2 regions of the Solibacillus sp. FSL W7-1324 genome follow, and region 2 is predicted to be linked to the other one. Evidence: a T-box and tRNA genes for the amino acid it is inferred to sense, from the RefSeq annotation. Region 2 holds a T-box; the other holds one or more tRNA genes.
What was found. A T-box is a leader RNA that pairs with one kind of tRNA and senses whether it is charged. The one in region 2 lies ahead of trpS (tryptophan--tRNA ligase), so its partner is inferred to be a tRNA-Trp.

Region 1 (15,264 bases), 2.3 Mb from region 2:
AAAAAGAAGCTTTTTACCATAATTCCGGTGATGCCATGCTTTACCGCGTAGCATTGTACGAGCCAATGACATATCGAAACCGTGCAAATGAGCTGGAAAAGGAAGCACATCGCCTGTCCAATTTAATCAATGCGAAAAACTATCAAGTTGAAATTGAATTTGATGACAGCAATTATTTCTAAACCTGGGGCGGTGAGACTCCAAACTAGGTAATAACGAGCGATTATGCTTCGGCATTCCCAACAACTGGTGAAACCAATAACTCTTTACCGTTTACAATGTTACCTTTCACTCATAACCAACCATAGTAAAAGCTAACACAAACTATAGAGTATTTTTGCTCGCTCGTTATTAAAAGACACCTGCTCACATTTGTGAAAAGGTGTCTTTGTTTTTATATTTAATATTTACTCTACACCCGGTAAAATTCTTAATGTCTTTTCGTCTGCATCCAAAATTACGTCCACACCTAATGGAATCGCGATATTAGGTGCACAGTGGCCAATTTTAAACCCTGCTAACACAGGTTTGTTAAACGGCTTCAAATACCCTTCAATTACCTTCAACACATCCTCATAGCTGTATGTATCATCCGGCATATTAAAATCCGCTATAACAAAGCCTGCTGCAAGCTCCAGCTTTCTTGATAGGCGCAACTGGTTCATCATTAAATCAATTTGCTCAATTGTTTCCCCTATGTCTTCAAGAAGTAAAATTTTATCACGTACGTCAATTTCAAATTTCGTGCCTAGCGTACTGACAATACGGTTTAAATTTCCGCCTGTCAACTCGCCGCGTACCACTCCCGGTACAACTGTTGTAAGAGGAGAAATGCTTTCCGTATACTGAATTTCAATCGGTTGGAACAGCTGCTGATACATCTTTTTAGAAAGAGTATCCAGCTCCCCTTTTGGACTGGACATCATCGGGCCATGGAACGTCACTAAATTTGCAAACTCGTTTACTTGAGTGTGTAGAGCCGTCACATCGGAAAAGCCCCAAATAATTTTCGGATTGTCCTCGATTAATGGATAGCTTATTTTATCGATAATTCTAGAAACCCCATAGCCGCCCGTCACTAAAAAGACGGCCTTCACTTCAGGATCGACAATCATCTGGTGGAAATCTTTAATTCGCTCCTCATCAGTACCTGCCAAATAGCCTTCATAATCCTGTACCGTATTACCAAGCTTATACTTTAAACCGAGCTCATCTAATAACGCTAATTTATCACCTAATGATTCTGTCTTAAGCGGACTGCTTAAATTTACTAATCCTACAGTATCGCCTTGCTGTAATCTTGCTGGTCGTATTTTCATGTTAATGACCTCCTTTTACTTCTGTGGCTATTGTATCATAGCGTTTTATGTAAAGCGCATTGCAAATTCCATGTGGTTGTCCCTATAATAGATAAAATCATTTTTCCAATATAAGGAGATGTACAAGTATGAAATTTCCACCACAGCTACTGCTCATTTTAGCTACTTTATTATGGGGTGGTAACTTTGTAATTGGACGGGCTGTTTCCGGGGATATTCCTCCGATAACTCTTGCCTTTTTACGATGGATTGTCGCCTTTCTCGTATTTTTCCCTATCGCTTACCAACGAACGAAAAAAGAATGGCCTGCCCTGAGACAGCATTGGGGTGCAGTCATTATTTTAGCACTTACAGGAGTTGCTGCATTCAATACGCTCGTATACATCGGATTGCATTATACAACGTCCATCAATGCATCATTAATGAATTCATCGACACCGATCATTATATACATACTGAGCTTCATCTTTTTAAAAGAACGTTTAACAAAATTCCAGATGTTCGGCACGATGCTATCTTTAGTCGGCGTGCTCTTTATTATATCTGGAGGTTCGTTACAAAGCCTCTTTTCATTTTCATTCAACAAAGGGGACTTAATCGTATTAATTGCCGTAGTGTGCTGGAGTATCTATTCATTACTCATTAAAAAGTACGCTGGCAAATTGCCTGGCTACTCTACTTTTTTAGTAACAATCGCAATCGGAGCCATTATGTTACTCCCATTCGCAGCATATGAACTACTGACAACATCACAGACAATCGTATGGAACACTTCGACAATCGGGGCAATTATTTATGTAGGCATCATTGCTTCAATTGTTGCCTTTTTAAGCTGGAATACCGGCGTTGTCTCATTAGGTGCAAACAAAGCAAGTATTTACCTGAACTTCATTCCCCTCTTTGCAACAATCTTTGCTGTATTGTTTTTAAATGAGCAACTCCTACTTGCTCAAGTAATTGGTGGAATCGCTGTTATTGCAGGAGTCGTTATATCAGCGATGAAATAATAAAAAGGAGTGCACATTGTATGCACTCCTTTAGTTTATTTTACATCTGTATAAATAACAGTAACATCCGGATGGTTGTGAAGAGCGCTTGCAGGGAAATCTTCTGTAACTATCCCACTGCGCAAACGATCAAAGGCCTCTTGTTTTGAAGCACCAGCAATTAATAATACAATCTTTTTAGAACTTAAAATGGTTTTAATTCCCATAGTAATGGCATGGGTCGGCACATCCTCAATTGAATCAAAATAAACTTTATTTGCTTCACGTGTAGACTGCGCAAGTTCTATAATATGTGTACCTACATCGAAAGGAGTTCCCGGTTCATTAAAACCAATATGTCCATTCCCACCGATTCCTAAAAGCTGAATATCAATATTTCCTGCTGCCTTAATCATCGCTTCATATTCAGCTGCAGCCTTTTCTAAATTCGATTGAATGCCAGCCGGTAAATTGATATTATCACGTTTCATATCGACATGATTAAACAGATGATGATCCATATAATAATGGTAGCTCGATTCATTTGCCGGATCAATTCCGACATACTCATCCAGGTTAAAGGACTTGGCCTGTGCAAAAGATACCTCACCTGCTTTGTATGCTGCAACCAGTTCTTTATAAAAGCCTTCCGGAGTCCCCCCTGTAGCTAAACCAAGTACTGTTTCACTATTTTTTTTCAATTGATCTATAAAAATTGTTGCGGCAATTTTACTCATCTCATCATAGTTTGCTGCTTCAATCCACTTAAAGTTTGTTACTACATTCATTTTTTATTTCCCTACTTCCTCACTGAAATACATATTTGTTATTGTATAAATAATATTTACGGCTTCTTGTTTTCCTACCATTATAATGTTCATTCTATAGCAAATATTTTTAAGAAGCTAGAAAAAAACGTCTTATTTCCTATTAAAAAGAGCATGTAATGACGCAAAATATATATAGTTTTTCTACCTTTCCAATATTAAATGGAGTAAGCAAATAAACTTATGGAATAACTTTATTTCTGTATAAATACTTAAAAAATATCTTTTACAGTATTACTTTTTATAAGATAACTACACAGTTGTATTGAAATAATTGCTTGCTGTAGGAAATACTTTTAAGAGAATTAAAAACTTGCTAGTATACAAAGCAAATACAACAAAAAACTCTTCAAAGCATTTATGTTAGGCTTTGAAGAGTTTCATCTGTTGTATTGAACTGATACCGAGTGTGGGACTTGAACCCACACGCCTCGCGGCAACGGATTTTGAGTCCGTCGTGTCTGCCATTCCACCAACTCGGCAAATTAAGGTAAAAAAAAATCGGAATTCCGATTCAATGAAATATGGAGGCGGCAACCGGATTTGAACCGGTGATAAAGGTGTTGCAGACCTGTGCCTTACCACTTGGCTATGCCGCCATATTTGGAGCGGAAGACGAGGTTCGAACTCGCGACCCCCACCTTGGCAAGGTGGTGTTCTACCACTGAACTACTTCCGCAAATTAAAAAATGGCTGGGGTACCTGGATTCGAACCAGGGCATGACGGAATCAAAATCCGTTGCCTTACCGCTTGGCTATACCCCAATATTCAAATTATTATATAAAATGGGGCGACTGATGGGAATCGAACCCACGAATGCCTGAACCACAATCAGGTGCGTTAACCACTTCGCCACAACCGCCACTATAATATAATTTTAATACTTAAACCTAAATAAAAGATGGGGCGACTGATGGGAATCGAACCCACGAATGCCTGAACCACAATCAGGTGCGTTAACCACTTCGCCACAACCGCCACTATATTATTTTAAGTATTTTTGAGAATTTATTTGGCAGGGGCAGTAGGAATCGAACCCACACTGACGGTTTTGGAGACCGTAGTTCTACCTTTAAACTATGCCCCTATCAAAAGGATGGTGGAGGGGGACGGATTCGAACCGCCGAACCCTAAGGAGCGGATTTACAGTCCGCCGCGTTTAGCCACTTCGCTACCCCTCCAGGTAATGGTGCCGGCGAAAGGAGTCGAACCCTCGACCTACTGATTACAAGTCAGTTGCTCTACCAACTGAGCTACACCGGCAAAAAATATGGTGGGTTTGGACGGAATCGAACCGCCGACACTTAGAGCTTCAATCTAATGCTCTACCAACTGAGCTACAAACCCACAGTTTAATTTCATAAAAATGGCGGTCCCGACCGGGATCGAACCGGCGATCTCCTGCGTGACAGGCAGGCATGTTAACCGCTACACCACGGGACCATTTGGTTGCGGGGGCAGGACTTGAACCTGCGACCTTCGGGTTATGAGCCCGACGAGCTACCACTGCTCCACCCCGCGATAATATTATTTGTTTAATGGTGGAGGATGACGGGCTCGAACCGCCGACCCCCTGCTTGTAAGGCAGGTGCTCTCCCAGCTGAGCTAATCCTCCAACGCTGGATACTTTCTTATGTATCTTTTTGGTGACCCGTACGGGATTCGAACCCGTGTTACCGCCGTGAAAGGGCGGTGTCTTAACCACTTGACCAACGGGCCTCGTTATAAATAAGCCTGGCGGAGAGTAAGGGATTTGAACCCTTGATGCAGGGTTACCCGCATACACGATTTCCAATCGTGCTCCTTCGGCCACTCGGACAACTCTCCAAGATTTGATGGCTCCGAAGGCAGGACTCGAACCTGCGACCTGCCGGTTAACAGCCGGATGCTCTACCAACTGAGCTACTTCGGAATAATTCTATAACAGCCTAGCGACGTCCTACTCTCACAGGGGGAAGCCCCCAACTACCATCGGCGCTAAAGAGCTTAACTTCCGTGTTCGGTATGGGAACGGGTGTGACCTCTTTGCCATCATCACTAGACTATTTAGAAAGACATTAATTATTATACCATACTTTTCAATTTTGTCAAGTATTTTATAATAATTTTTCATTCTTTCAAAACTGGATAAACGTTTCATTGAGTTATGCAATAAAATGTGGTTAAGTCCTCGACCGATTAGTATTCGTCAGCTGCATGCGTCACCGCACTTCCACCTCGAACCTATCTACCTGATCGTCTTTCAGGGGTCTTACTTACTTGCGTAATGGGAAATCTCATCTTGAGGGGGGCTTCATGCTTAGATGCTTTCAGCACTTATCCCGTCCATACATAGCTACCCAGCGATGCCTTTGGCAAGACAACTGGTACACCAGCGGTATGTCCATCCCGGTCCTCTCGTACTAAGGACAGCTCCTCTCAAATTTCCTACGCCCACGACGGATAGGGACCGAACTGTCTCACGACGTTCTGAACCCAGCTCGCGTACCGCTTTAATGGGCGAACAGCCCAACCCTTGGGACCGACTACAGCCCCAGGATGCGATGAGCCGACATCGAGGTGCCAAACCTCCCCGTCGATGTGGACTCTTGGGGGAGATAAGCCTGTTATCCCCGGGGTAGCTTTTATCCGTTGAGCGATGGCCCTTCCATGCGGAACCACCGGATCACTAAGCCCGTCTTTCGACCCTGCTCGACTTGTAGGTCTCGCAGTCAAGCTCCCTTATGCCTTTACACTCTACGAATGATTTCCAACCATTCTGAGGGAACCTTTGGGCGCCTCCGTTACTCTTTAGGAGGCGACCGCCCCAGTCAAACTGTCCGCCTGACACTGTCTCCTACCCCGCTAAGGGGCATGGGTTAGAAGTTCAATACAACCAGGGTAGTATCCCACCGACGCCTCCTTCGAAGCTGGCGCTCCGAGATCTCTGGCTCCTACCTATCCTGTACAAGTTGTACCAAAATTCAATATCAGGCTACAGTAAAGCTCCACGGGGTCTTTCCGTCCTGTCGCGGGTAACCTGCATCTTCACAGGTACTATAATTTCACCGAGTCTCTCGTTGAGACAGTGCCCAGATCGTTACGCCTTTCGTGCGGGTCGGAACTTACCCGACAAGGAATTTCGCTACCTTAGGACCGTTATAGTTACGGCCGCCGTTTACTGGGGCTTCAATTCACAGCTTCGCTTGCGCTAACCGCTCCTCTTAACCTTCCAGCACCGGGCAGGCGTCAGCCCCTATACGTCACCTTACGGTTTTGCAGAGACCTGTGTTTTTGCTAAACAGTCGCCTGGGCCTATTCACTGCGGCTTCTCTAGGCTATGCACCCAAAGAAGCACCCCTTCTCCCGAAGTTACGGGGTCATTTTGCCGAGTTCCTTAACGAGAGTTCTCTCGCACACCTTAGGATTCTCTCCTCGACTACCTGTGTCGGTTTGCGGTACGGGCACCTCTCACCTCGATAGAGGCTTTTCTTGGCAGTGTGAAATCAGGAACTTCGCTCATACGAGCTCGTCATCACAGCTCAACGTTAAAGTATGCGGATTTGCCTACATACACGCCTTACTGCTTGAACACGCGCAACCAACGGCGTGCTTACCCTATCCTACTGCGTCCCCCCATTTCTCAAACGGTGAGGAGGTGGTACAGGAATATCAACCTGTTGTCCATCGCCTACGCCTATCGGCCTCGGCTTAGGTCCCGACTAACCCTGAGCGGACGAGCCTTCCTCAGGAAACCTTAGTCATACGGTGCATGGGATTCTCACCCATGTTTCGCTACTCATACCGGCATTCTCACTTCTAACCGCTCCACCAGTCCTTCCGGTCTGACTTCAACGCTGTTAGAACGCTCTCCTACCACGCATACTCAAAGTATGCATCCACAGCTTCGGTGAATCGTTTAGCCCCGATACATTTTCGGCGCAGCGTCACTCGACCAGTGAGCTATTACGCACTCTTTAAATGATGGCTGCTTCTAAGCCAACATCCTGGTTGTCTAAGCAACGCCACATCCTTTTCCACTTAACGATTACTTGGGGACCTTAGCTGGTGGTCTGGGCTGTTTCCCTCTTGACTACGGATCTTATCACTCGCAGTCTGACTCCCGTGTATAAATATCCGGCATTCGGAGTTTGTCTGAATTCGGTAAAGCGAGATGCCCCCCTAGTCCAAACAGTGCTCTACCTCCGGTATTCTCAATCACGAGGCTAGCCCTAAAGCTATTTCGGAGAGAACCAGCTATCTCCAGGTTCGATTGGAATTTCTCCGCTACCCACACCTCATCCCCGCACTTTTCAACGTGCGTGGGTTCGGGCCTCCAGTGAGTGTTACCTCACCTTCACCCTGGACATGGGTAGATCACCTGGTTTCGGGTCTACGACCACGTACTAATTCGCCCTATTCAGACTCGCTTTCGCTGCGGCTCCGTCTTCTCAACTTAACCTCGCACGTAATCGTAACTCGCCGGTTCATTCTACAAAAGGCACGCTATCACCCATTAACGGGCTCTAACTACTTGTAGGCACACGGTTTCAGGATCTATTTCACTCCCCTTCCGGGGTGCTTTTCACCTTTCCCTCACGGTACTGGTTCACTATCGGTCACTAGGTAGTATTTAGCCTTGGGAGATGGTCCTCCCGGATTCCGACGGAATTTCACGTGTTCCGCCGTACTCAGGATCCACTCTGGAGGGAATGAACTTTTGACTACAGGGCTTTTACCTCGTTTCGCGGACCTTTCCAAGTCGCTTCGTCTAGTTCATTCTTTTGTAACTCCGTATAGAGTGTCCTACAACCCCAAAGAGCAAGCTCTTTGGTTTGGGCTCTTCCCGTTTCGCTCGCCGCTACTCAGGGAATCGAATTTTCTTTCTGTTCCTGCAGGTACTTAGATGTTTCAGTTCTCTGCGTCTGTCTTCGACACGCTATGAATTCACGTGAAGATACTATCCGATTAAAGATAGTGGGTTCCCCCATTCGGAAATCCCCGGATCAAAGCTTACTTACAGCTCCCCGAGGCATATCGGTGTTAGTGCCGTCCTTCATCGACTCCTAGTGCCAAGGCATCCACCGTGCGCCCTTATTAACTTAACCAAAAGTTAACACTTAGATCAATTTCGCCTTGGCGTAATTGCGTTCAGATTTTTTTGAGTCCACTCAAAAAGTTTCCTTTAAAAAATCTGTAACATCTGCCAGAGGCCTAACTTCATGAAATGAAGTTTAGATCCAAGATTTAAGTTTACACGTCAATTGCTTGACTTGTTTAAAAATCTATAAAATAGAAATTTGATTTATTGCTTTCAATGTCGTTTTATCCAGTTTTCAAAGAACGAAGCAGCTGACTTCAATCACATCGTGACAAAGCTTCACTGATTTTGCTTCATGCAGCTTTGCGACGAAAGCGCAAGCGTCAGGAGCAATGTTTTGAAGTATTTCATTCATTTAAGAATGAACCTTCAAAACTGAACAGCAAACGTTAATGTTTCATTCCCCAAGGGAATGATTCCGAAAAATCCTTAGAAAGGAGGTGATCCAGCCGCACCTTCCGATACGGCTACCTTGTTACGACTTCACCCCAATCATCTATCCCACCTTCGGCGGCTGGCTCCAAAAGGTTACCTCACCGACTTCGGGTGTTACAAACTCTCGTGGTGTGACGGGCGGTGTGTACAAGGCCCGGGAACGTATTCACCGCGGCATGCTGATCCGCGATTACTAGCGATTCCGGCTTCATGTAGGCGAGTTGCAGCCTACAATCCGAACTGAGAACGGTTTTATCGGATTAGCTCCCCCTCGCGGGTTGGCAACCGTTTGTACCGTCCATTGTAGCACGTGTGTAGCCCAGGTCATAAGGGGCATGATGATTTGACGTCATCCCCACCTTCCTCCGGTTTATCACCGGCAGTCTCCTTAGAGTGCCCAACTGAATGATGGCAACTAAGAATAAGGGTTGCGCTCGTTGCGGGACTTAACCCAACATCTCACGACACGAGCTGACGACAACCATGCACCACCTGTCACCGTTGCCCCCGAAGGGGAAACTATGTCTCCATAGTGGTCACCGGGATGTCAAGACCTGGTAAGGTTCTTCGCGTTGCTTCGAATTAAACCACATGCTCCACCGCTTGTGCGGGCCCCCGTCAATTCCTTTGAGTTTCAGTCTTGCGACCGTACTCCCCAGGCGGAGTGCTTAATGCGTTAGCTGCAGCACTGAGGGGCGGAAACCCCCCAACACTTAGCACTCATCGTTTACGGCGTGGACTACCAGGGTATCTAATCCTGTTTGCTCCCCACGCTTTCGCGCCTCAGTGTCAGTTACAGACCAGACAGTCGCCTTCGCCACTGGTGTTCCTCCAAATCTCTACGCATTTCACCGCTACACTTGGAATTCCACTATCCTCTTCTGCACTCAAGTTCCCCAGTTTCCAATGACCCTCCCCGGTTGAGCCGGGGGCTTTCACATCAGACTTAAGGAACCACCTGCGCGCGCTTTACGCCCAATAATTCCGGACAACGCTTGCCACCTACGTATTACCGCGGCTGCTGGCACGTAGTTAGCCGTGGCTTTCTAACAAGGTACCGTCAAGGTAGCGCCAGTTACTACGCTACTTGTTCTTCCCTTGCAACAGAGTTTTACGAACCGAAATCCTTCTTCACTCACGCGGCGTTGCTCCATCAGACTTTCGTCCATTGTGGAAGATTCCCTACTGCTGCCTCCCGTAGGAGTCTGGGCCGTGTCTCAGTCCCAGTGTGGCCGATCACCCTCTCAGGTCGGCTACGCATCGTTGCCTTGGTGAGCCGTTACCTCACCAACTAGCTAATGCGCCGCGGGTCCATCTTATAGTGACAGCAAGACCGTCTTTCAACTTTAAAACATGTGTTAAAAAGTGTCATTCGGTATTAGCCCCGGTTTCCCGGAGTTATCCCAATCTATAAGGTAGGTTACCCACGTGTTACTCACCCGTCCGCCGCTAAAATTTTAAAGGTGCAAGCACCAATAAAATTTCCGCTCGACTTGCATGTATTAGGCACGCCGCCAGCGTTCGTCCTGAGCCAGGATCAAACTCTCCATAAAAGTAGTTTGAAAGCTCATTTGCTTTGCTAGCGATCCAACTTCGTTAGAAGTTGGAATCTATTGTTTGCTTCATTCAAGAAGCTTGTCTCATTAACGTTGCTTGTTCAGTTTTCAAGGTTCATTGTGTTTCGTTTGTCGTTTTAGCGACTTCTCTAATTTAACATCTCTGTTTCTTTTTGTCAATAACTTTTTTGAAAAAGTTTTTTAAAGAAACTCGAGTGTGTAATTTAGTTGTTTTCAAGTACGTCTTAGCGACATTTAATATATTACAATACTTTCAATGTTTTCGTCAATACTTTTTTAAAAATAATTTCAGAGCGTTTTTAAACGCTCTGATTAATATACTATAACCCATACTCGGATTCAATATAATGTCTGTCTACATAATAGTTTCTGTGGAAGATCGCTTCGTTTTTAGCGATAACCGCTTCCACTAAAATTAACTCTTTTTCAATTAAGTATTCAACAAACACTTCCAGGTCAACAGAGTAATAACTCAATTCAGGATGATCATGCAATTGCTGAATTGTCCACGAAGGTTGTGCAAGCATTGTTTCTAAAATATGCTGTGCCCCATCTGTCGTTCTGGAATTGATTAAAAACTCGCCTGCTAAAAATAATAACTCCAGACGCTTTTCAAGACTTTCGTTGCTCATAATCAATTCTTCATATAATTTATATATTGCAGGATCATTGCGTTTCACCTGGGCCCACACTGTTACTTCCGGGTAATGCCCGCTATCGATAATCGATAGTCTCCCTAAATGATGCAATGAAGCAACCACATGATTGTACGCATCTAAATAATGACCATCCTCAAATAATTCTTTTCCTTCTTTATAACGGCGGATTAACTTGGCAAACTGTATACCTGTTTTTAATTTTCGACCGAAGAATGGGAACTCTTGCAATTCAGAACGCAGTTTATATAGAAACTCATTGCGGTCAAACATAATTTTCCCGTGGAAAAGCCAATCAACTAACCGCCTGTGCGAGCCAATGAAAATCCATTTACGCAACCGTTCCTCCGTTAAAATATGCATCACCATTTTCGCTTCACCATATGAATAGTGTTTCGAATAAATAGGCTTATCACTTTCTTTTACAATAATTAAAAGAACCGAATCAAATGTATCGGTCATATTCTCGGCACCTTCACGCTTGTTTATCAATATTACTCCAAGCGTTTCCGGCTGACTTGCACGTTCCTGATATATCGGTCTTAAAATATGTTCCATTGTTATCCCCCTATAAAGTTTACCTTCTATATAATATCCTTGTAGATGCTATAAGATAAATTAACTAATATTACGACGATAAACTTTAACCATGCTGAAAGTCCATCATTTCTTAAAAATAAATAATAGAAATGCCATTATTTTTTCTTTCGCCATTCATTTACAAAAACCCTTCATTTAAACATTTTTAAATAGTATTAAGAGTTGTTAACGAGCCGCCTAATTCTTTCCTGTCTACTAATTTATATCCAATTCATGTTATAGTATATTTTAGATTAGGAGGCAATTGAAATGAAAAAATATAATAGTAAAATTAATAAGATCCGCTCTTTTGCATTATCCCTTATTTTCATCGGCTTCGTTATTATGTATGGTGCAATCTTCTTCAAAAATAATCAGATACTTGTATTAATCTTCATGACAATTGGACTTCTTTGTATTATCGGCAGTACTGCTGTATACGCCTGGGTAGGATTATTGTCTACAAAAGCTGTTCAAGTCGTTTGTCCGGAATGCGGGAAATGGACAAAGGTGTTAGGTCGTGTGGATATTTGCATGTACTGCAATGAACCGTTAACTTTAGATCCTACATTAGAAGGAAAAGAATTCAATCAAGAATACAATAAAAATTAAATGTTCAACAAGGCTGGAGTAAAGATAACAAACTTTTACTCCAGTTTTTTGTATAAAAAAAACCCAGCAACAACCGTTACTAGGTTAGATTATTATTGAACTTTTGTTGCACCGACTGCTAAACAGTCAGGACATGTACCATAGACTTCTAAACGGTGTGAATTAACTTGAAAACCCGTTACTTGCGAAGCAAACTGCTCCACTTCATTTAAACCGGGATAGTGGAAGTCTACAATTTTACCGCAGCCATCACAAATCATGTGATAATGATCGCCCGTTACAAAATCGAAGCGACTTGCTGCATCTCCATAAGTAAGCTCTTTTACTAAGCCCACCTCACGAAAGACACGTAAGTTATTATAAACCGTTGCTACACTCATATTAGGAAACTTATCGCAAAGCGCCTTGTATATATCATCAGCTGTTGGGTGAATCATACTTTGAATTAAATATTCCAAAATCGCATGACGCTGAGGAGTAATTCGTACACCAGTAGTCTTTAACGTGTCCAGCGCATCCTTTAAATGCAATTCAGACATCGTCATGCACCCCTTTTCATACATATTATTAATTTGTAATCGTTATAATTAGTGTAGCGAATTTGTCCATGCGTTGTCAACAATTGCTTATGTCGGTTGAAACAAAAGTATAGGATAAAAAAGCTAAATGAAAATGTAAACGGTTAAATGCCTATTCTTCCATATAGCATTCTCAATTAGTATCCTCTTAAAATATTCATTTTATTTTCTAAATCACGTTCCCCGTTCAGCCATTTCTCCAGACTAGGTTTGAAAATATCCAAACTGCGCTCTAAATAACGTGAAGAATGGCTTGAAAAATGCGGTGAAAGTGTAACATTGTTCAAATCCCATAACGGACTTTCTGCCGGTAATGGCTCAATTTCATAGACATCCAAAACAGCATGTTCAATTAGTTTGTCCTGTAAAACGCCAACAAGAGTATCTGTTTCCACTAAGTCCCCGCGCCCGAAATTCATAAAGATGGCTGAACTCTTCATCAGTTCAAAATGCTCTCGAGTCAGCATATGCTTCGTTTCCTTAGTAGATGGCAGCATTGAAAGAATAATATCCGCTTTCGGTAACTGCTCTTTTAAATCATCGAGCTTATATGTCTCATTCATATAAGGAGCCTCGTTGCCTGAGCGGTTGCAGCCAATTGTATGAACATCAAAAGCCTGCAGAATCCGTCCTACTTCGCTGCCGATCGCACCCGGGCCGATGATTAGCGCTGTACTACCGTTTAACTCTGTCGGACGCGCCTTTTTATTCCATTCTTTCTTCTGTTGCTGTTCATAAATAAAAGGCAATACTCGTTTTAATGCTAAAATATGCGCTAAAATTGATTCAGTCATCGGCTTCTTATGTATCCCGCGCACATTCGAAACGAGTATATTACGTTTCGCGATCGCTTCTGCCGGCATCTTTTCAATTCCTGCAGATGCAACGAAAATCCATTGCAGTTTGTCTGCATGCTGTAAGTGCTCTTCCTTTAAATCTTCCCCATACGTCACTAAAACATTTGTTTGAGCCAGTTTCTCCACATCCAGTTTCTTATCGAATAAAAAATCTACTTGAGGAAACTGTGCCAAAAGCGGCTGCTTTAAATCGTCGCGTAGTTCAAATGTAAAATAAATCGTTACCATCATAATTCCCCTTTGTGCACCTATTAATTTGTGCGATTTTTTAAATAGTTTAACACATCTTCAATATGATTTTTCACCCGGACTTTACGCCACTCTTTTTCAACGATTCCCTTTTCATTGATCAAGAACGTTGAACGTTCAATTCCCATATACTCTTTTCCGAAATTTTTCTTTAATGTCCAGACACCATATTTCTCAGCAACTTCATGATTTTCATCGACTAATAATGAAAAAGGCAATCCGTGCTTTTCAATAAACTGTGTATGTTTCGCTGCATCATCCAGACTCACACCTAAAATTACAGCATTCAAATCTGAGAAATCATCATATTTATCGCGGAAGTCGCAAGCCTGTGTTGTACAGCCAGGCGTTAAATCTTTCGGGTAGAAATAGAGAATAACGTTTTTGCCCTTATATTCTTCGAGCGTAACCGTTTCCCCCTCTTCATTTTGCAATGCAAATCCCGGTGCTTGTAAATCTTCTAATGTCATGTCCATTCCTCCAAAATTTTCTTCTATGATACAAAACAATGCCCGATGCTTCAATTTCTTTGGCGTTCCCTTTCATTACATACTACAATAGATATGAAATCATTTCATGTAACCTATTTTGGAGGAATAAATTATGAATCATACTAAATCTGAACAGCTTCATGCAGAAGCACTCGAACATATCGTCGGCGGGGTAAACAGTCCATCCCGTTCTTATAAAGCAGTAGGCGGCGGAGCACCTGTTGTCATGGTCCGCGGTAAAGGAGCATACTTTTGGGATGTGGACGGTAATCGTTACATCGATTATTTAGCAGCCTACGGACCGATCGTTACAGGTCATGGCCATCCGCATATTGCAAAAGCCATCGCCCATGCTGCAGAAACAGGCGTATTATTCGGTACACCGACAGAGCATGAAATTAAATTCGCTAAAATGCTGAAAGAAGCCATTCCTACATTGGATAAAGTACGTTTTAACAACTCCGGTACAGAAGCTGTGATGACATGTGTACGTGTTGCACGTGCATTTACAGGGCGTACGAAAATTATTAAATTCGCCGGCTGCTACCACGGTCACTTCGACCAAGTACTTGTTGCAGCGGGATCAGGTCCAGCAACATTAGGTTCACCTGACTCTGCCGGTGTTCCTCATGCAGTCGCAACAGAGGTCATTACCGTACCTTTCAACAATAAAGAAGAATTTACATTGGCAATGGAAAAATGGGGCAATGATGTTGCCGGGATTTTAATCGAGCCAATCGTCGGGAACTTCGGGATTGTAGAACCGGATAAAGGATTTTTGGAACATGTACATGCACTCGCAAAAAAACATGGTGCATTAACAATCCATGATGAAGTTATTACCGCTTTCCGTTTCCACTACGGTGCAGCACATACTATGCTCGGCTTAACTCCGGACTTAGTCGCAATGGGGAAAGTAATCGGCGGCGGTCTGCCAATCGGTGCATACGGTGGTCGTAAAGAAGTTATGGAAACAGTTGCTCCTCTTGGCCCTGCATATCAGGCTGGTACAATGGC
Region 2 (15,264 bases):
TGTCTAAAAAGATATACAAACCTTCTAAAATAAGTTAAAAGTCTTCTATTAAAATCCGCGCACCTTCAAAATAGGCGAAAATAACAAGGGGCTGTCCAGTAGTTTTACCGGACAGCCCCTTGTTATCTATTAGTGATGCTCTGCTTCTGTTTCTGGAGTTGATTCGTTTGGAATGATTGCAGCGATAATAATAACTAATACGCTGAATACTAATGATACGATTACGCCATTCATGAAGTTAAAATCTACACTTAATACAGAACTTACTACATAGTTTAGCATTGAAACTAATAAGAATGACCAAAAGAACGTAATGATATATTGCATCAAATTCACCTCATTGAACTTATTTATAACGTTATTGTGAAATTACATCTTCAATATCATACCACAAGCATTCATCAAATTAAAAGGGCGAATCAAATTATTCTTGAAGTTGTCATAAATGCTTGTTTTTATTGCTTTTTTAAGTAGGATTTAACAAGGAAAATGGGGAAATTAGCTGGAAGCTGTATGTCTAATATTTGAACGATTTTGTCCATTTGCCCTTTAACATTAAATGTAAGAAACGAACCGAAAAAACTTCATCAGCCATTAAATTTCATGAAGATGTGTTAACAAATAGTATAGCCATTTTATTCGAACAAAAAACATGTATAAATCCCTAATCCCTCGTTTTCCAGAAATTTTAATTGTGTTCAAAATAATTATGCTCTATAATTAGTACCAACTACTAATAATTAGTTATATTTTTTGAGTGATGAAAAACAAGGGGGCTATTATATGAATGCCGGTATTATAGGGATGGGGAAATATGTTCCGGAAAAAGCTATAGCAAATAAAGATTTTGAAAAAGTATTGGATACATCAGATGAGTGGATTCGTTCTCGTACAGGAATTGAAAACCGTTTTATCGCCGAGAATGAAGAAACATCGGATTTAGCATATAAAGCAGCAGTGCAAGCGATCGAAAATGCAGGGATTACACCGGATCAAATCGGCCTTATCATCGTTGCAACAGTTACACAGGATCAGAATTTCCCGGGTGTGGCGTGCCAAATTCAAGAGCGACTTGGAATTTCGGGATGTGGTGCGATGGACGTGTCCGCTGCGTGCTCAGGATTTATTTATGGAACGGCCATTGCAAAACAATTTATTGAGAGCAATAGCTATGAATATGTATTAGTAGTAGGTGTTGAAAAACTGTCGAAAATTGTGGATTGGGATGACCGCAACACAGCTGTTCTATTTGGAGATGGCGCAAGTGCGGCGATTCTCGGCAAAGTTTCGGAAGGGCGCGGAATTTTATCGTTCGAACTTGGAGCTGACGGAACAGGTGGAAAGCATCTTTATTTAAATCCTGAAAATCATATTACAATGAACGGTCGTGAAGTATTTAAATTTGCTGTTCGTCAAATGGGCGAATCTGCCGTAAATGTACTCGAAAAGGCTGGCCTGACGAAGGAAGATGTCGATTATTTAGTACCGCATCAGGCGAACATCCGCATTATGGAAGCCGCAAGAGAACGTCTAGAATTACCAGAGGAAAAAATGTCGAAAACAATCCAGAAATACGGGAATACATCTGCCGCTTCAATCGGTATTTCAATCGTAGAAGATTTGGAATCAGGGAAAATCAAAGATGATGATATCGTTGTTTTAGTAGGTTTCGGCGGAGGCCTTACATGGGGCGCACTTGCGTTAAAGTGGGGTAAATAAGAACGTGAATGTGGGGGAAAGAACGAATACTAAAATCGTCACGTCCTGTGGCAACGGATTCGTGTCCTGCCCCCGAACGGAATTGAAAATAAACCTTTAAATAGGAAAGAACTTAACTTAGAAAAGGGTGTTAAATAATGGAGAAAAGAAGAGTTGTTGTTACAGGAATCGGTGCAGTATCGCCAGTAGGAAACAGTGCAGAGCAGGCATGGGAAAATGTAATTGCAGGCAAGTCTGGTATTGGACCATTAACACGTGTAGATGTGAGTAAATTTCCAGTTTCTGTAGCTGCAGAAGTAAGAGATTTTAATATAGAAGATTATATCGAGAAGAAAGAAGCACGCAAAATGGACCGCTTTACACATTATGCGATCGCTGCTTCCATGATGGCCGCAAAAGATGCCAACTTGACGATTACTGAAGAAATGGCGCCGCGTGTAGGTGTATGGATCGGTTCAGGTATCGGCGGAATGGAAACACATGAACAGCAGTTTTTAACTTTCCAGGAACGCGGTGTACGCCGTGTAAGTCCGTTTTTCGTGCCGATGATGATTCCGGATATGGCTTCTGGACAAGTTTCGATTTATCTTGGTGCAAAAGGGGTAAACTCTTGTTCCGTAACGGCATGTGCATCGGGAACAAACTCGATTGGTGACGCATTTAAAGTAATTGAGCGTGGCGACGCGGATGTCATGATTACAGGTGGAGCAGAGGCGCCAATCGTCACAATGGCGGTAGCAGGCTTTTGTGCAAACACAGCATTATCATTGAATCCGGATACGGCAACTGCATCACGTCCATTCGATAAAAACCGTGACGGCTTCGTTATTGGCGAAGGTGCAGGGATTTTAATTCTGGAAGAGTATGAACATGCAAAAGCGCGCGGTGCAAAAATTTACGGTGAAGTAGTTGGGTATGGTTCGACAGGGGATGCCCACCATATTACAGCACCGGCTCCAAATGGTGAAGGTGCAGCACGTGCAATGCAAATGGCAATCGATGATGCACAAGTATCACCTGACCGAGTGGGTTATATTAACGCACACGGTACGAGTACACCATATAATGACTTATTCGAAACGCAGGCAGTTAAAACAGTGTTTGGTGACCATGCCTATAAGTTGGCGATGAGCTCAACGAAAAGTATGACTGGCCATTTATTAGGGGCAGCGGGTGGTATTGAAGCGATCTTCACGGTACTGGCATTGAAGGAAGGTATTTTACCGCCAACTATGAATTTACATGAACCGGATCCGGAATGTGATCTGGACTATGTACCAAATGCCGCAAGAAAAGCAGAAGTGGAATATGCGTTAAGCAACTCACTTGGTTTCGGCGGGCATAATGCTTGTTTACTATTCAAAAAATTTACAGATTAATAATAATAAAAAACGAACGTGCTTCTTCTATCGCACGTTCGTTTTTCGTATAGTTGTACGAAGGATGGTGTTTTGACACGTTTCGTACTTTTTTTATTTTTTTATGGGCTCAGTGTCATGTCGATCAGTAATATGATTTTGTACTTGAATTACCGCACGCTCGGTTATTCATGGCATGCTGTATTAATGTACATTGTACATGGAGCAGAGTTGTATATGCTGCTTGTTGCGATAGGCGGTATGATTAGCGTCGTTTACGGCCTAAGCCCATCGCGTTCTCCATTTTCTTGAGCGTTTTAGAGGCAATGGCATTCGCTTTTACTGCACCCTCATCCAAAATTTCATCAAGTTCCGGTGAGTCAATCAGTGCATAATAGCGTTCCTGAATTGGTGTTAAGTGGTCGATAACAGCCTGTGCTACTCCAGCTTTAAAATCACCATAGCCTTTGCCTTCATACTTCGCTTCCAAATCTGCAATTGCTGTTCCGGATAAGGCAGATTCAATGATAAGTAAGTTTGATACACCCGGTTTGTTTTCAATATCGAACTTAACGATTCCCTCAGAATCCGTTACAGCCGATTTGATTTTCTTTTCGATTTCTTTAGCTGTATCAAGCAGGCGGATCGTCGCTTTAGAGTTTGTATCTGATTTTGACATTTTTTTCGTTGGTTCCTGCAATGATTTGATACGGGCGCCTTCTTTCGGCAATTGAATATCAGGAATCGTTAAAACATCATTGTACCGCTTATTAAATCGTTCAGCCAAATCGCGCGTTAACTCAATATGCTGCTTTTGGTCTTCGCCAACCGGTACGATATCTGTATTGTACAGAAGAATATCGGCAGCCATTAATGGCGGGTATGTTAAAAGTGCGGCAGAAACGGATTCTTTACCTGTTGATTTGTCTTTGAACTGTGTCATACGTTCCAATTCACCGATTGATGCGACACATTGCAACATCCAGCCGGCTTGTGCGTGGGCAGGGACTTCTGACTGTATAAATAAGATCGATTTTTTCGGGTCAATGCCACATGCAATATACATTGCAGCCAATGAGCGAATGTTTTTACGAAGCTCCAGGCGATCCTGTGGCACAGTAATGGCATGCTGATCCACGATGCAATAAATGGCGTTATTGTCTTCCTGTAGCGCTGGGAATTGTTTGATGGCTCCGATATAGTTCCCTAATGTAATAGTTCCTGTTGGTTGTACACCTGAAAAGATTGTTTTCATTGGGTGTTCCTCCTTCAAATCAAATGAAAATAAAAAAACATCATGCGTCCTCTATTCGAAAATAGAAGGGACGAATGATGTTAAAATCCGCGGTACCACCCAGCTTGCCTTAATTGGCCACTTTGCTTCGTAACGTGAAGGCGACGAGCTGGACTACTAATAGAAACGTTCATCAAGCTAACTCGGAAGTCCATTCCATTTAACGAATGATCTGTTTGCACCAACCACAGACTCTCTAGGCATTCTTATTAAATGTACTACTCTTCGTCATCGTTTTTCATAATCTTGAAAGGATTATAACGTAACTCATGAAAAGAAAGCAATTGTTTTATTTAAAGAAAAAGGAATAAAATGAAATGGAAATGGAAATAGTAGTAAATAGTTAATTATATTATAAGAAATCGCCCCATATTATCTGACTTTTTTCTCAATTAACATTTGATAATTGAGAAAAAACTTCGGAAATCTATACGTTTTATTTTACTATTTTATGGGTAAAATTTGTTATGGCACAAAATTATAGAAAAGGTGCTTATTAGAGAGAAATGCGTAATAAAATTTATTACGTAACTTGAATTATTTATTGACAATGTATATTCAAACATGGGTTATTCATGTATAATGGGTACAGAATCTTAAATTAAATTAATTCTAAATTAAGTTTTACTTATACATTTATGCTTCCATATTAACAGGAGCAGCATCTAGCAATTGAATTGAAATCAATTAGAGAGGGAGTGAGCCAATGTTAGTAACATTATTTACTTCACCAAGTTGTACTTCATGTCGAAAAGCAAAAGCATGGTTAGAGGAACATGATATCCCATATACAGAACGCAACATTTTTTCCGAGCCACTTACAATCAGTGAAATCAAAGAGATTTTACGAATGACAGAAGATGGTACCGATGAAATTATCTCAACACGTTCGAAAATTTTCCAGAAGTTGAATGTCGATGTTGAAACATTGCCATTACAACGATTATATGAGCTTATTCAGGAATATCCGGGACTATTACGTCGTCCGATTATTTTAGATGAAAAACGTCTGCAAGTCGGTTATAACGAAGACGAAATTCGTCGATTCCTGCCTCGTAAAGTACGAGCGTACCAGTTGCAAGAAGCCCAACGCATGGTTAATTAAATAGATCGCTCATGATGTTACGGATGCATATTGTGCAATTGTAGCATCTTTTTTTTATTTTAGAACATATTAGAAAGAGACCTTAAGGACTTGATTTAAAGTGTTTCGTGCAATACAATTTCAATTATTCAAATAATTTACGATGAATAATGTTTTTCCTTTTCATTTTAATCCAATCCATCATACAATAGAGTTATAGATACTTCTAATATTAAAAGTATCTGGGTTCCGATGCAATAGAACGCCATATTGTATGCCACTTGGAAATAAAGCGACGTTCTATACAATGACTGTGAAGGGAGTTGAGGTCTAATGGACATCGAACGCATTAATGAAAATACGCTAAAATTATTTATTACGTATAGTGATATCGAGGACCGCGGTTATACACGCGAAGAAATCTGGTACAATCGCGCAAAAGGTGAAGAGCTTTTCTGGGATATCATTGGTGAAATAAATACAGATGATTATTTCGATTTAGATGGTCCAATTTGGATTCATATTAACGCTTCAGAAAGTGGATTGGAAGTCGTTGTTACACGCGCGTCTGTAGGTAATGACTCCGAAACTTCTTCAATGCCCGGCAGCTTTGAAGATGACCTTCATATATCAGATCAATTAAATGAAATGGAAGAATCGATTTTCAATGCGATTGGCAAAGCGGCAAAAGAGGAAGAACAATCGCTTGAAAACGCACGATTCCGATTTAAAGATATTGACGAACTAATACCTCTTGCAAAACGCGCAGCACCTTTAGGAATAGAGTCTGTGTTGTATAAATGGGAGGACTACTACTATTTATATGTAGATTTAAAAGATTTGGAAAGCCAGGAAGCGAGAAATATCATCGCTTTATGTACTGAATATTTACAGGCTTCCAAAGTTACAGCGCATCGCCTTGAAGAGTATGGGGAAACAATCATTGCTGAAGACTGCTTCGAAACAATCATTACGTATTTTGAGTAGGAAGAGCAGTTTACGAAAGCCACCTGAGTTTAGGTGGCTTTTTTGTATTGGTCTATGGGAAGGAACTCTTTGAAAAAGCAAGTTTCAAATAGTTACTATTCATAAGTTGAAAAAGACTATGCATTTCAATAAGATGGATAAAAAGGAGTCGAGGCAAATGCTCGTCGCCATGAACGAACAACAGCAATTATTCCATTTAACGTCAAAACTTCCGCCGGATGAACTGCAAAAATTAAAAAAACAGCAATCCTTTTTTTGTCCTCTATGCAGAGAACGCCTTTTATTAAAGGCCGGTCAAATAAAAATTCCCCATTTTGCCCATCAAAAAAATAGCGATTGCGATTCTTTATTTTCGGAAGGGGAGTCTGCTGTACATCTGCTCGGGAAACAACAGCTTTTTCAACTTTTTACTGGCCTTCAGCTAAGTCCTGCCCTTGAACCATATTTACCACAGCTTCAACAGCGACCCGATCTTCTTATTAAATTAAAAGACCATCAATATGCCATTGAATTTCAGTGCAGTCCAATCGCACATCCATCTTTTCAACAGCGTACAAGCGGCTATTTGAATGCCGGTATAACACCGATATGGATTTTGCACACTCCCGAAAAATTTAAAAGTCCCGGTATTGTAAAAGTTTCCATCAATCATACGAACACTCAATTTATGCAACAGTATAAAAAGCAGAATTTCCTCATCACCTATGATGTAAAAAGCAAAACTTTCTACTATATTAGTAATTTAATCCATCTTCATAAATTGCAGTATTTTGCTGTTGTTAAACCACTCCCCCTCAGTCAACAACGTTTCCCGTTCCTAGTCCCAGAAAAAATAACGAAATCACAATTCCATCTGTTGTTAAAAAACTACAGGAAGTACCGGGAGCGATATATCCGTCCTCGTTTATTACTAAGCAAAAAAGGAGTAAATGACCGATTTTTCCGTTCTATTTATGAGTTAAGGCTATTGATGTCGGATTTGCCGGCTATTTTAGGAATTCCTGTCTATAATACGAATGCTTTTAATCGATTTTGTATAGAATGGCAAGTAGGGCTTTTTCATTTTATGAACTGCCATGCGCTCACACCTGAAACGATGAATGTACAGGCAATTCCTTATTTTTTCAAATGGTATCAAATGGAGCTGACAGATGAACGGAAAGCAGCGGTGGAACATTATTTAACAATTTTAAAACATCTCAAAGTAGAGCAACTGGATGAAAATATACCCGAAGAACAACTTTTTAATGTTCTGTACGACGAATTGGTTGCATTTGGATGTTGAAATTGTTTAAATAGATTTATAATTTCGAATATCGGAATAGTAGGAGGCAAATAAATGGCAAAGCAAATTTTAACGCGTGAAGAAGTACCTGAGCAATTAACTTGGGATTTAACAACAATTTTTGAATCCGATGAAGCTTGGGAAGCTGAGCTGAAAGAAGTAGAACAATTATCAAAAAAAGCTCCGGAATATAAAGGGAAAGTAGCGGAAAGTGCGGAAAGCTTATACAATACATTGCAGTTCAGCGATGCACTATACGAGCGTCTGAGCAAGCTATATGTGTATTCTCATTTAAAGCATGATCAGGATACGACGAATAGTAAATACCAGGATCTTGATGGTCGTATTCGCTCTGTACTGACAAATGCAGGAGCAGCGTGGTCATTTATTACGCCTGAAATTTTAGCATTGGATGAAGCAACATTGAACAGCTATGTGGAAAGCTATGAACCACTTTCATTATATGAACAAAGCCTAAAAGAACTGAATTTGGGCCGCCCTCATATTTTATCTGCGGAAAAAGAAGAATTGCTGGCACAATTTTCTGAAGTTACATCAACCTCCGGCAAAACATTCAGTGCTTTAAACAATGCCGATCTAGAATTCCCGAAAATTAAAGGGGAAGATGGGGAAGAAGTACAAATTACGCACGGCAACTATATTACGATGCTTGAGAGCGACAACCGTGAAGTGCGTGAGGCAGCATTTAAAGCTGTTTACAAAACGTATGGCCAATACAAAAATACATTTGCGACAACTTTAGCAGGCAATGTAAAAGCACATAATGCCAATGCAAAAGTTCGTAATTACAATTCGGCTCGCCATGCAGCATTAAGCAATAACTTCATTCCTGAAAAAGTGTATGATCAGCTTGTTTCAACAATCCATGACTATTTACCGGCATTACACCGTTATGTAGAGCTTCGTAAAAAAGTGCTTGGTTTAGATGAACTGCATATGTACGATCTGTTTACACCACTTGTTAAAGAAGTGAAAATGGAAGTAACATATGACGAAGCGAAGAAGACGATGGTAGAAAGCTTTGCGCCACTTGGTAAAGAATATCAGGAAATCGTTCAAAAAGGTCTGGATAGCCGTTGGGTAGACGTGCTTGAAAACAAAGGAAAACGCAGCGGTGCATATTCTTCAGGAACGTTCGGCACAAATCCGTATGTATTAATGAACTGGCAAAATAACGTGAATAACCTTTATACATTGGCGCATGAATTCGGCCACTCGATGCACAGTTATTATTCACGTGCTAACCAGCCTTATCAATATGCGGATTACTCGATTTTCGTTGCGGAAGTTGCTTCAACATGTAACGAAGAACTATTATTCGATCATTTAATGAAAACTTTGGATGATGATAAGCAAAAAATCTACTTACTAAATCAATGGTTGGACGGTTTCCGCGGTACAGTATTCCGTCAAACAATGTTCGCTGAGTTTGAGCATATGATTCATGAATTAGATGCAAAAGGCGAATCGATTACATCGGAAAAATTAACATCCATTTATTATGATTTAAATAAACAATACTTTGGTGATGCAATGACTGTAGACGAGGAAATCGGTCTGGAATGGGCAAGAATTCCGCACTTCTACTACAATTATTACGTATATCAGTATGCAACAGGTCAATCTGCGGCAACGGCATTATCAAAACAAATTTTAGAAGAAGGCGAGCCGGCAGTTGAGCGCTATATTAACAACTTCCTAAAAGCAGGCTGCTCGGACTTCCCGATCGAAGTATTAAAAGCTGCAGGTGTAGATATGGAGTCTCCTGAACCGATCGCATTGGCATGCCAAGTATTCGAAGAGAAGTTAGAAGAGCTTGAAAAGTTATTATTGAATAATTAATAGTTTGTGAAAACGCATCTGTTTCAGGTGCGTTTTTTGCTTGAAAAAATGGAATTTTACTTAGGGAATATAGAGAATGGTAAAATTTCATTCTGGGAAACAATGAATGGGAAAAGGTTAAAGAATGTTGATATATCGGTGTTCGAGGTGGAGAATTAAATACGAATTTATGACAATTTTTTTAAACCTCATTTATTCATATGGAAACGCTTACTATATGACGAATTTGTGAAATTGTGAAAGATACATTGCAAGAAATATTATTCCATGATAGAGTAATACTCGTGAAATAAATCACATAACAAACATACACCCCTTTGTTTGAACGTGAACATTTCTCCCATCCCCTTTGTGAAAAAGAGGCGTCTTATTTCTCGAGAATAAGACGCCTCTTTTGTTTTGTTTACGTTTTGATGCCTGGAATAAAGAAGAAGAACGTTCTATATTCCCTGGCAAATGTTCTACTTCCATCCCATTAACTTCTATTTTTCCGGTTTAATTGTCGAATAAAGGGTATGTTATTTTAAACAGTCCTAAACCCCTTAAAACAGCTTTTAAAATTTCACTAGGATAAATGCCAGTGAGTGCCCGATTAAGGCCTTTACGACTGTATAGAGGAGCAAATATACCTATGTCTATCCTCACGACTATAAAACGATTCATAGCTCTTTTTCGGAACTTCAAATAACCCCGGAAATTAAAAAAACCAGCCTGCACAAATGCACAGCTGGTGAAAATATCATATAAGTTCGTTTTAAAAATAATTTAATAGGTCGTGCGTTCTTTTGCACGCCAAAGTGTAATTTCGTCGGTCATAATACGTTCTACTTTTTGCTGAAGCATACGTTTCTTTAATTCGCGTTCTGCCAGCTGCTCATTGATCGAGTAGATTTCGGCAACTTCAGCTGTTGTAAGGGTGCTGAATCGATCGAATAACTCGTCTAATGCAGGAACCGGTTGGCGAATTAATTCTTCCCCAAGCAACTCTGCTAAAATATGCTCGTAAACTTCATAATTATAAGAACCGCTTACTTTCAGGCCTTCATCCTCAATGCACTCATTGAAAAATACGATGCTTGGTATTTCTTCAACTTCCATTTCGCGAGTTAAGTATAAATCGCATTGGAAGGCACGAGCTGCTTCTTTTGAACCAAAGTCGGACACGAACTCATCCATATCCAGGCTGACTTGCTGTGCAATTTCAATTAATGTCGCATGGGAATTGATATTGCGTGTATTAAGTGTTGCAACTTCCTGGACTTTGTTTAAATAGCGGAAACCTGCCCGCTTTCCTTGAAGTTCGGCCGCTTTAATAGCGATTGAAGGTAATGCTGGATGTGTAATATCCAATTCCGCTCCGGAAACACAGCCTTTCATCCGGCTCGTCATGCTGTTAAGGGCAGCGAGTTCCGTACTAAGGACATATCGACATGTAAAGTAATGACCGTATTCTACTTGCAGTTTTCGCATTGTTGTTTGTAGGGATAATGCTTTCTCGCAAAGAGGGTCAATAAAAATATAAAGCTCAATCGGTTTATTACATGTAGAGGGTGCTACAGGTTGCTGTAAAAGTTGGATATTATTCACTCAAATCCCTCCTCATCATTTGGGGCGTTGACCATATGGTGAGCAGTCATAACGAGACGCTTATAGTAAACTTCACGGAATTTTCCGTCCAAGCCCACTTCGTCCATCGCCTCTGCCATACATTCAAGCCATGCCTGGGCACGATCGGGTGTAATTTTAAAATGCATATGTCGAGCACGCATCATCGGATGGCCGTGTTCTTCTGAGAAAAGGTTAGGGCCCCCGAGATACTGCGTTTGGAATTGTATTTGTTTACGAATTGTTTCCGTCAGATCTTCAGGAAAAATAGGAATTAATAAAGGATGCTTCGCCACTCGAGAGTAGAACGCGTTAATTAATTCAGAAAGCTTTTCAGCACCGAGTTCCTCATAAGGAATCGTATATTTTCGATTCATTAGTTATACTCCTTTGTGTCTTTCTTTGCCAGTATATGAAATATGAATGTCATGTAAGTAATGTAAATTTCATTTAGGCGATACAATCATTCTAGCAACGTAAGGCCGTTTTAACAAATAAAGTGCCCTGCCAAAAAATTTGAGGGCATTTCACATCTATTAACACCACGGTGGAATAGTTGATTTAATAGGTGTTCACACCAATTTTCCATTTAATCCAAATTAGAACATATCAGGAGTACTTACAATTAAATCCTAAACATCCCTTTTGGCTTTCGTCTTCAAATTTTCACTGCATTTTTAATAACATCACACATTCATATAGTTCATTATTTTTTTGACATAATTTTGAGTTTCTTGGAATGGAGGGATCCCCCCATATTTTTTTACATTTCCGGGACCCGCATTGTAGGCAGCAAGCGCTGTTTCCACATTATTATCGAACTGATCAAGCATTTGGCGTAAATATTTTGCGCCGCCCATAATATTTTGTGCAGGGTCAAAACGGTCAGACACTCCTAAATAGCGTGCTGTTGAAGGCATAAGCTGCATTAAACCGGATGCTCCGGCAGCACTTGTCGCAGAAGCATTAAAATTAGACTCCTGTTTAATAACGGAAGTGATCAGTTTTTCAGGTATATTATATTTCTTGGCAGCTGCAGTTATTTCAGCTTGATAAGTCTCAGCTCCGGCAAAGAAATTTGCAACATCGGTCTTTCTTGTGAAATCCGTCATATACTGTTCAATTGTTGATGTATCATTACTTGCTGAGAGACTGCTGAATGTCCCTGGTAAATTCGTCAAGTTCGATGAATTATTCAACAAAAATGATGCGATATAGTTTTGAGCAGCCGAGTTTTGCTGCGAATTAGAAGTTTGTGATGAATCCGTTAACTGCTGGAAAGTGCTCACATCACCGAGTCCATTCAGTGAACTTGATAAAGATTGTCCGTCTAAAATGTCGCTCATTAAGTCGGAAAATAAAGTCGACGTAGATGATGATGATAATACACTTGAGCTTGACTGATTGGATGTATTTAAATTTTGAATTGCCTGAAGTTCGAGCAATGTTTTCATTGATGAAATATCCATCACAGCACCTAGCCTTTCTGATTGTTTAAAGCCGTCATAAAGCGCACGATTTTCTTTTGCGCAGGCTGTGGCTCAATTTCATGATGTGCCAAAAATTCGGAGAAAATTTGTTTTCCGACTGCTTCATCATGTGTCTCATATTCTACCTCATAATCGTCGCAGAGCAAATAGAAAGAATGGTCAAATACGAGCAAACCGCCTTTGTATGGGATTTCCACCCGGTCGGTCGTCAATGTTCCGTAACATTGTAAATCGGCAACGGGAATTTTAAATAGCGCAAGCCTTTCGTTTACAGAATACGCGGGTATTCCTTTACCGGCCAGCATACGGTCTGCTTCCTCACGTGTTAAATAGTCAGTCGTTTCTAAATGCTGATGCTTGGAAGCTTTTTCTTTTAATGTTAATTCAATCGAATCCTCTGTAACACGAATTCGAAGAGCACTGTGAAGTTGTTTTAAATGGCTTTCCTTTGTATCAAAGTAATGATTAGCTTGGCGAATAATTTGCTCGTGCTTTATGGAGAACGTTTCGATAAGCTGTTCATACTGCGATTTTGTTAGCATATTTTTAAATTCTATTTCAATTTGCTGTGTCATTGTCAACGTCCTTTTTATTAATAGTATTGAATTAAATTCCGATGATTGAAAGAAGTCAAACGTTTCTGCACCAACCGAGTGTCCTATGGTAAAATGTGAAGGGTAGATGAATCATCAATTTTATTATCGGAAAATTTCCGGTGATGAAAAGAAAAAGGAGATTAATTCATTGCGAAACGTATACATAATCGATCATGTTGAAGTAGTACATAGTGAAATCTATTTTATTTTAAATGAAAAGAAACAACTTAGCCAATTGCAATCGACAGGACAAGTGATTGTCGATTCGGATAATGAGGCGTTTCTTTATATCATAGAAGAAAATGAGGCATACAGTTATTTAAGCTTTGGGAAAAATGTATGGTCGCAGCTATTACAAATGTTATTGGCAGAACAAAAAGCATACTTGAAAGTGGAGGACGGTCTGCTGCCGCTTCAACAATTTGCTGATGAATTACAAGGATTGCTTTATAATATTGAAGGCAACAGCAACTATGGAGATCAATTTGTTGAAAATATTGAAAAGGCATTTGCCGAATTCTTTAATAAATAGCATAAAACTTAATTATCACAAGAAAAATAGCCATTTTACGTGATTTAAGTGTGAAATGTGTATTTCTCGTCTACAAGAAGTATAATTGTTTGAAACAACGTGTTGATGAAATAGTGTGACAGGTATGAACTATTTCTAGTTGGGGGGTTTTTTAATTGGGGCAGTGGGAAGTATTTTTGAGTCCATATCGACAAGCTGTGGATGAACTTAAAATTAAATTAAAAGGGATGCGTTCGCAATTTGGTATTATGAGTGCCAATTCGCCAATCGAATTTGTTACAGGCCGTGTAAAACCACTTGCCAGTATATATGACAAATCGCTTGATAAAGGGATACCATTCGAACCGACTGCGCTTTTAGGAAATGAATTGCAAGATATAGCCGGTGTACGGATTATGTGTCAGTTCGTTGATGATATTGCTACTGTAACGGAGCTAATACGCCAGCGTAATGATATGAGAGTTATCGAGGAAAAGGATTATATTACACATAGTAAACCGAGTGGCTATCGTTCACACCATATGATTATTGAGTATCCGGTTGAAACGATTCAAGGGCGCATCGTAGTCGTGGCGGAAATTCAAATTCGAACATTGGCAATGAACTTCTGGGCATCCATTGAGCATTCTATGAACTATAAGTATAAAGGGATTTTCCCTGAAGAAATAAAAAATCGACTGCAAAGCGCAGCCGAGGCAGCATTCCGGTTAGATGAAGAAATGTCCTCCATTAGAAGTGAGATTCAAGAGGCGCAGGCATATTTCAGTGAAATAAAAGAAGCAACGAATACAGCTATCCATAAGTCGACTGACAAAGAGGAGCGTGACAAATAATGAAGTTTTCAATACAATCACGCAGAGATGACCAATCAAATGAATTGATGGAGCTCGCAAAATCTTATTTAATTGATTTCGGTTTACAATTTGATGAACAAGAGCCTGAAATTGTTCTTTCGATTGGCGGCGATGGAACATTACTCCATGCTTTCCACCGCTATTTGCACCGTCTGGATAAAACAGCTTTTGTCGGGATTCATACAGGACATTTAGGTTTTTATGCCGATTGGAAACCTTCAGAGCTGGAAAAGTTAGTATTGTCGATTGCCAAAAAGGAATACAATGTCGTGGAATACCCGTTGCTGGAAGTGCAGGTACACCGCCTGCATTCCGAATCCAGTACGTTTCTGGCGTTGAATGAAGCGACGATTAAGTCGCCGGACGTAACGCTTGTGATGGACGTGGAACTGAACGGCGAACATTTTGAACGCTTCCGTGGGGACGGTTTATGTATTTCGACACCTTCGGGCAGTACAGCTTACAACAAAGCGCTGGGCGGAGCGATTATTCATCCGACATTGCAGGCTTTGCAAATAACGGAAATGGCATCGATCAACAACCGTGTGTTCCGGACAGTAGGGTCTTCCCTAGTATTGCCGGCACATCATAACTGTG

Region 1: it has a tRNA-Trp gene. The T-box ahead of trpS (tryptophan--tRNA ligase) is inferred to sense a tRNA for this amino acid. The anticodon was not compared.

The regions. Positions count from the first base shown of each region.
Region 1 is NZ_JBBOYH010000001.1:3,097,318-3,112,581, forward strand. Features, by position in the region: gene MKY71_RS15475 (hypothetical protein) at 1-182, shown strand, start outside; gene MKY71_RS15480 (S66 peptidase family protein) at 408-1,319, opposite strand; gene MKY71_RS15485 (DMT family transporter) at 1,448-2,326, shown strand; gene nagB (glucosamine-6-phosphate deaminase) at 2,362-3,093, opposite strand; tRNA gene MKY71_RS15495 (tRNA-Leu) at 3,534-3,614, opposite strand; tRNA gene MKY71_RS15500 (tRNA-Cys) at 3,658-3,731, opposite strand; tRNA gene MKY71_RS15505 (tRNA-Gly) at 3,737-3,811, opposite strand; tRNA gene MKY71_RS15510 (tRNA-Gln) at 3,823-3,897, opposite strand; tRNA gene MKY71_RS15515 (tRNA-His) at 3,920-3,995, opposite strand; tRNA gene MKY71_RS15520 (tRNA-His) at 4,036-4,111, opposite strand; tRNA gene MKY71_RS15525 (tRNA-Trp) at 4,147-4,220, opposite strand; tRNA gene MKY71_RS15530 (tRNA-Tyr) at 4,231-4,314, opposite strand; tRNA gene MKY71_RS15535 (tRNA-Thr) at 4,321-4,396, opposite strand; tRNA gene MKY71_RS15540 (tRNA-Phe) at 4,405-4,480, opposite strand; tRNA gene MKY71_RS15545 (tRNA-Asp) at 4,501-4,576, opposite strand; tRNA gene MKY71_RS15550 (tRNA-Met) at 4,580-4,654, opposite strand; tRNA gene MKY71_RS15555 (tRNA-Val) at 4,673-4,748, opposite strand; tRNA gene MKY71_RS15560 (tRNA-Glu) at 4,778-4,852, opposite strand; tRNA gene MKY71_RS15565 (tRNA-Ser) at 4,869-4,960, opposite strand; tRNA gene MKY71_RS15570 (tRNA-Asn) at 4,970-5,045, opposite strand; rRNA gene rrf (5S ribosomal RNA) at 5,060-5,175, opposite strand; rRNA gene MKY71_RS15580 (23S ribosomal RNA) at 5,292-8,220, opposite strand; rRNA gene MKY71_RS15585 (16S ribosomal RNA) at 8,647-10,201, opposite strand; gene MKY71_RS15590 (nucleotidyltransferase-like protein) at 10,546-11,439, opposite strand; gene MKY71_RS15595 (YgzB family protein) at 11,731-12,072, shown strand; gene perR (peroxide-responsive transcriptional repressor PerR) at 12,165-12,611, opposite strand; gene MKY71_RS15605 (D-2-hydroxyacid dehydrogenase) at 12,788-13,735, opposite strand; gene bcp (thioredoxin-dependent thiol peroxidase) at 13,759-14,226, opposite strand; gene MKY71_RS15615 (glutamate-1-semialdehyde 2,1-aminomutase) at 14,360-15,264, shown strand, end outside.
Region 2 is NZ_JBBOYH010000001.1:811,889-827,152, forward strand. Features, by position in the region: gene MKY71_RS03765 (YjzD family protein) at 130-327, opposite strand; gene MKY71_RS03770 (beta-ketoacyl-ACP synthase III) at 784-1,719, shown strand; gene fabF (beta-ketoacyl-ACP synthase II) at 1,857-3,098, shown strand; gene trpS (tryptophan--tRNA ligase) at 3,343-4,332, opposite strand; T-box leader at 4,396-4,612, opposite strand; gene spxA (transcriptional regulator SpxA) at 5,078-5,476, shown strand; gene mecA (adaptor protein MecA) at 5,789-6,442, shown strand; gene MKY71_RS03795 (competence protein CoiA) at 6,600-7,727, shown strand; gene pepF (oligoendopeptidase F) at 7,782-9,590, shown strand; gene MKY71_RS03805 (DsbA family protein) at 10,356-11,177, opposite strand; gene MKY71_RS03810 (globin domain-containing protein) at 11,174-11,572, opposite strand; gene MKY71_RS03815 (lytic transglycosylase domain-containing protein) at 11,882-12,664, opposite strand; gene MKY71_RS03820 (CYTH domain-containing protein) at 12,673-13,260, opposite strand; gene MKY71_RS03825 (UPF0738 family protein) at 13,367-13,813, shown strand; gene MKY71_RS03830 (GTP pyrophosphokinase) at 13,969-14,646, shown strand; gene MKY71_RS03835 (NAD kinase) at 14,646-15,264, shown strand, end outside.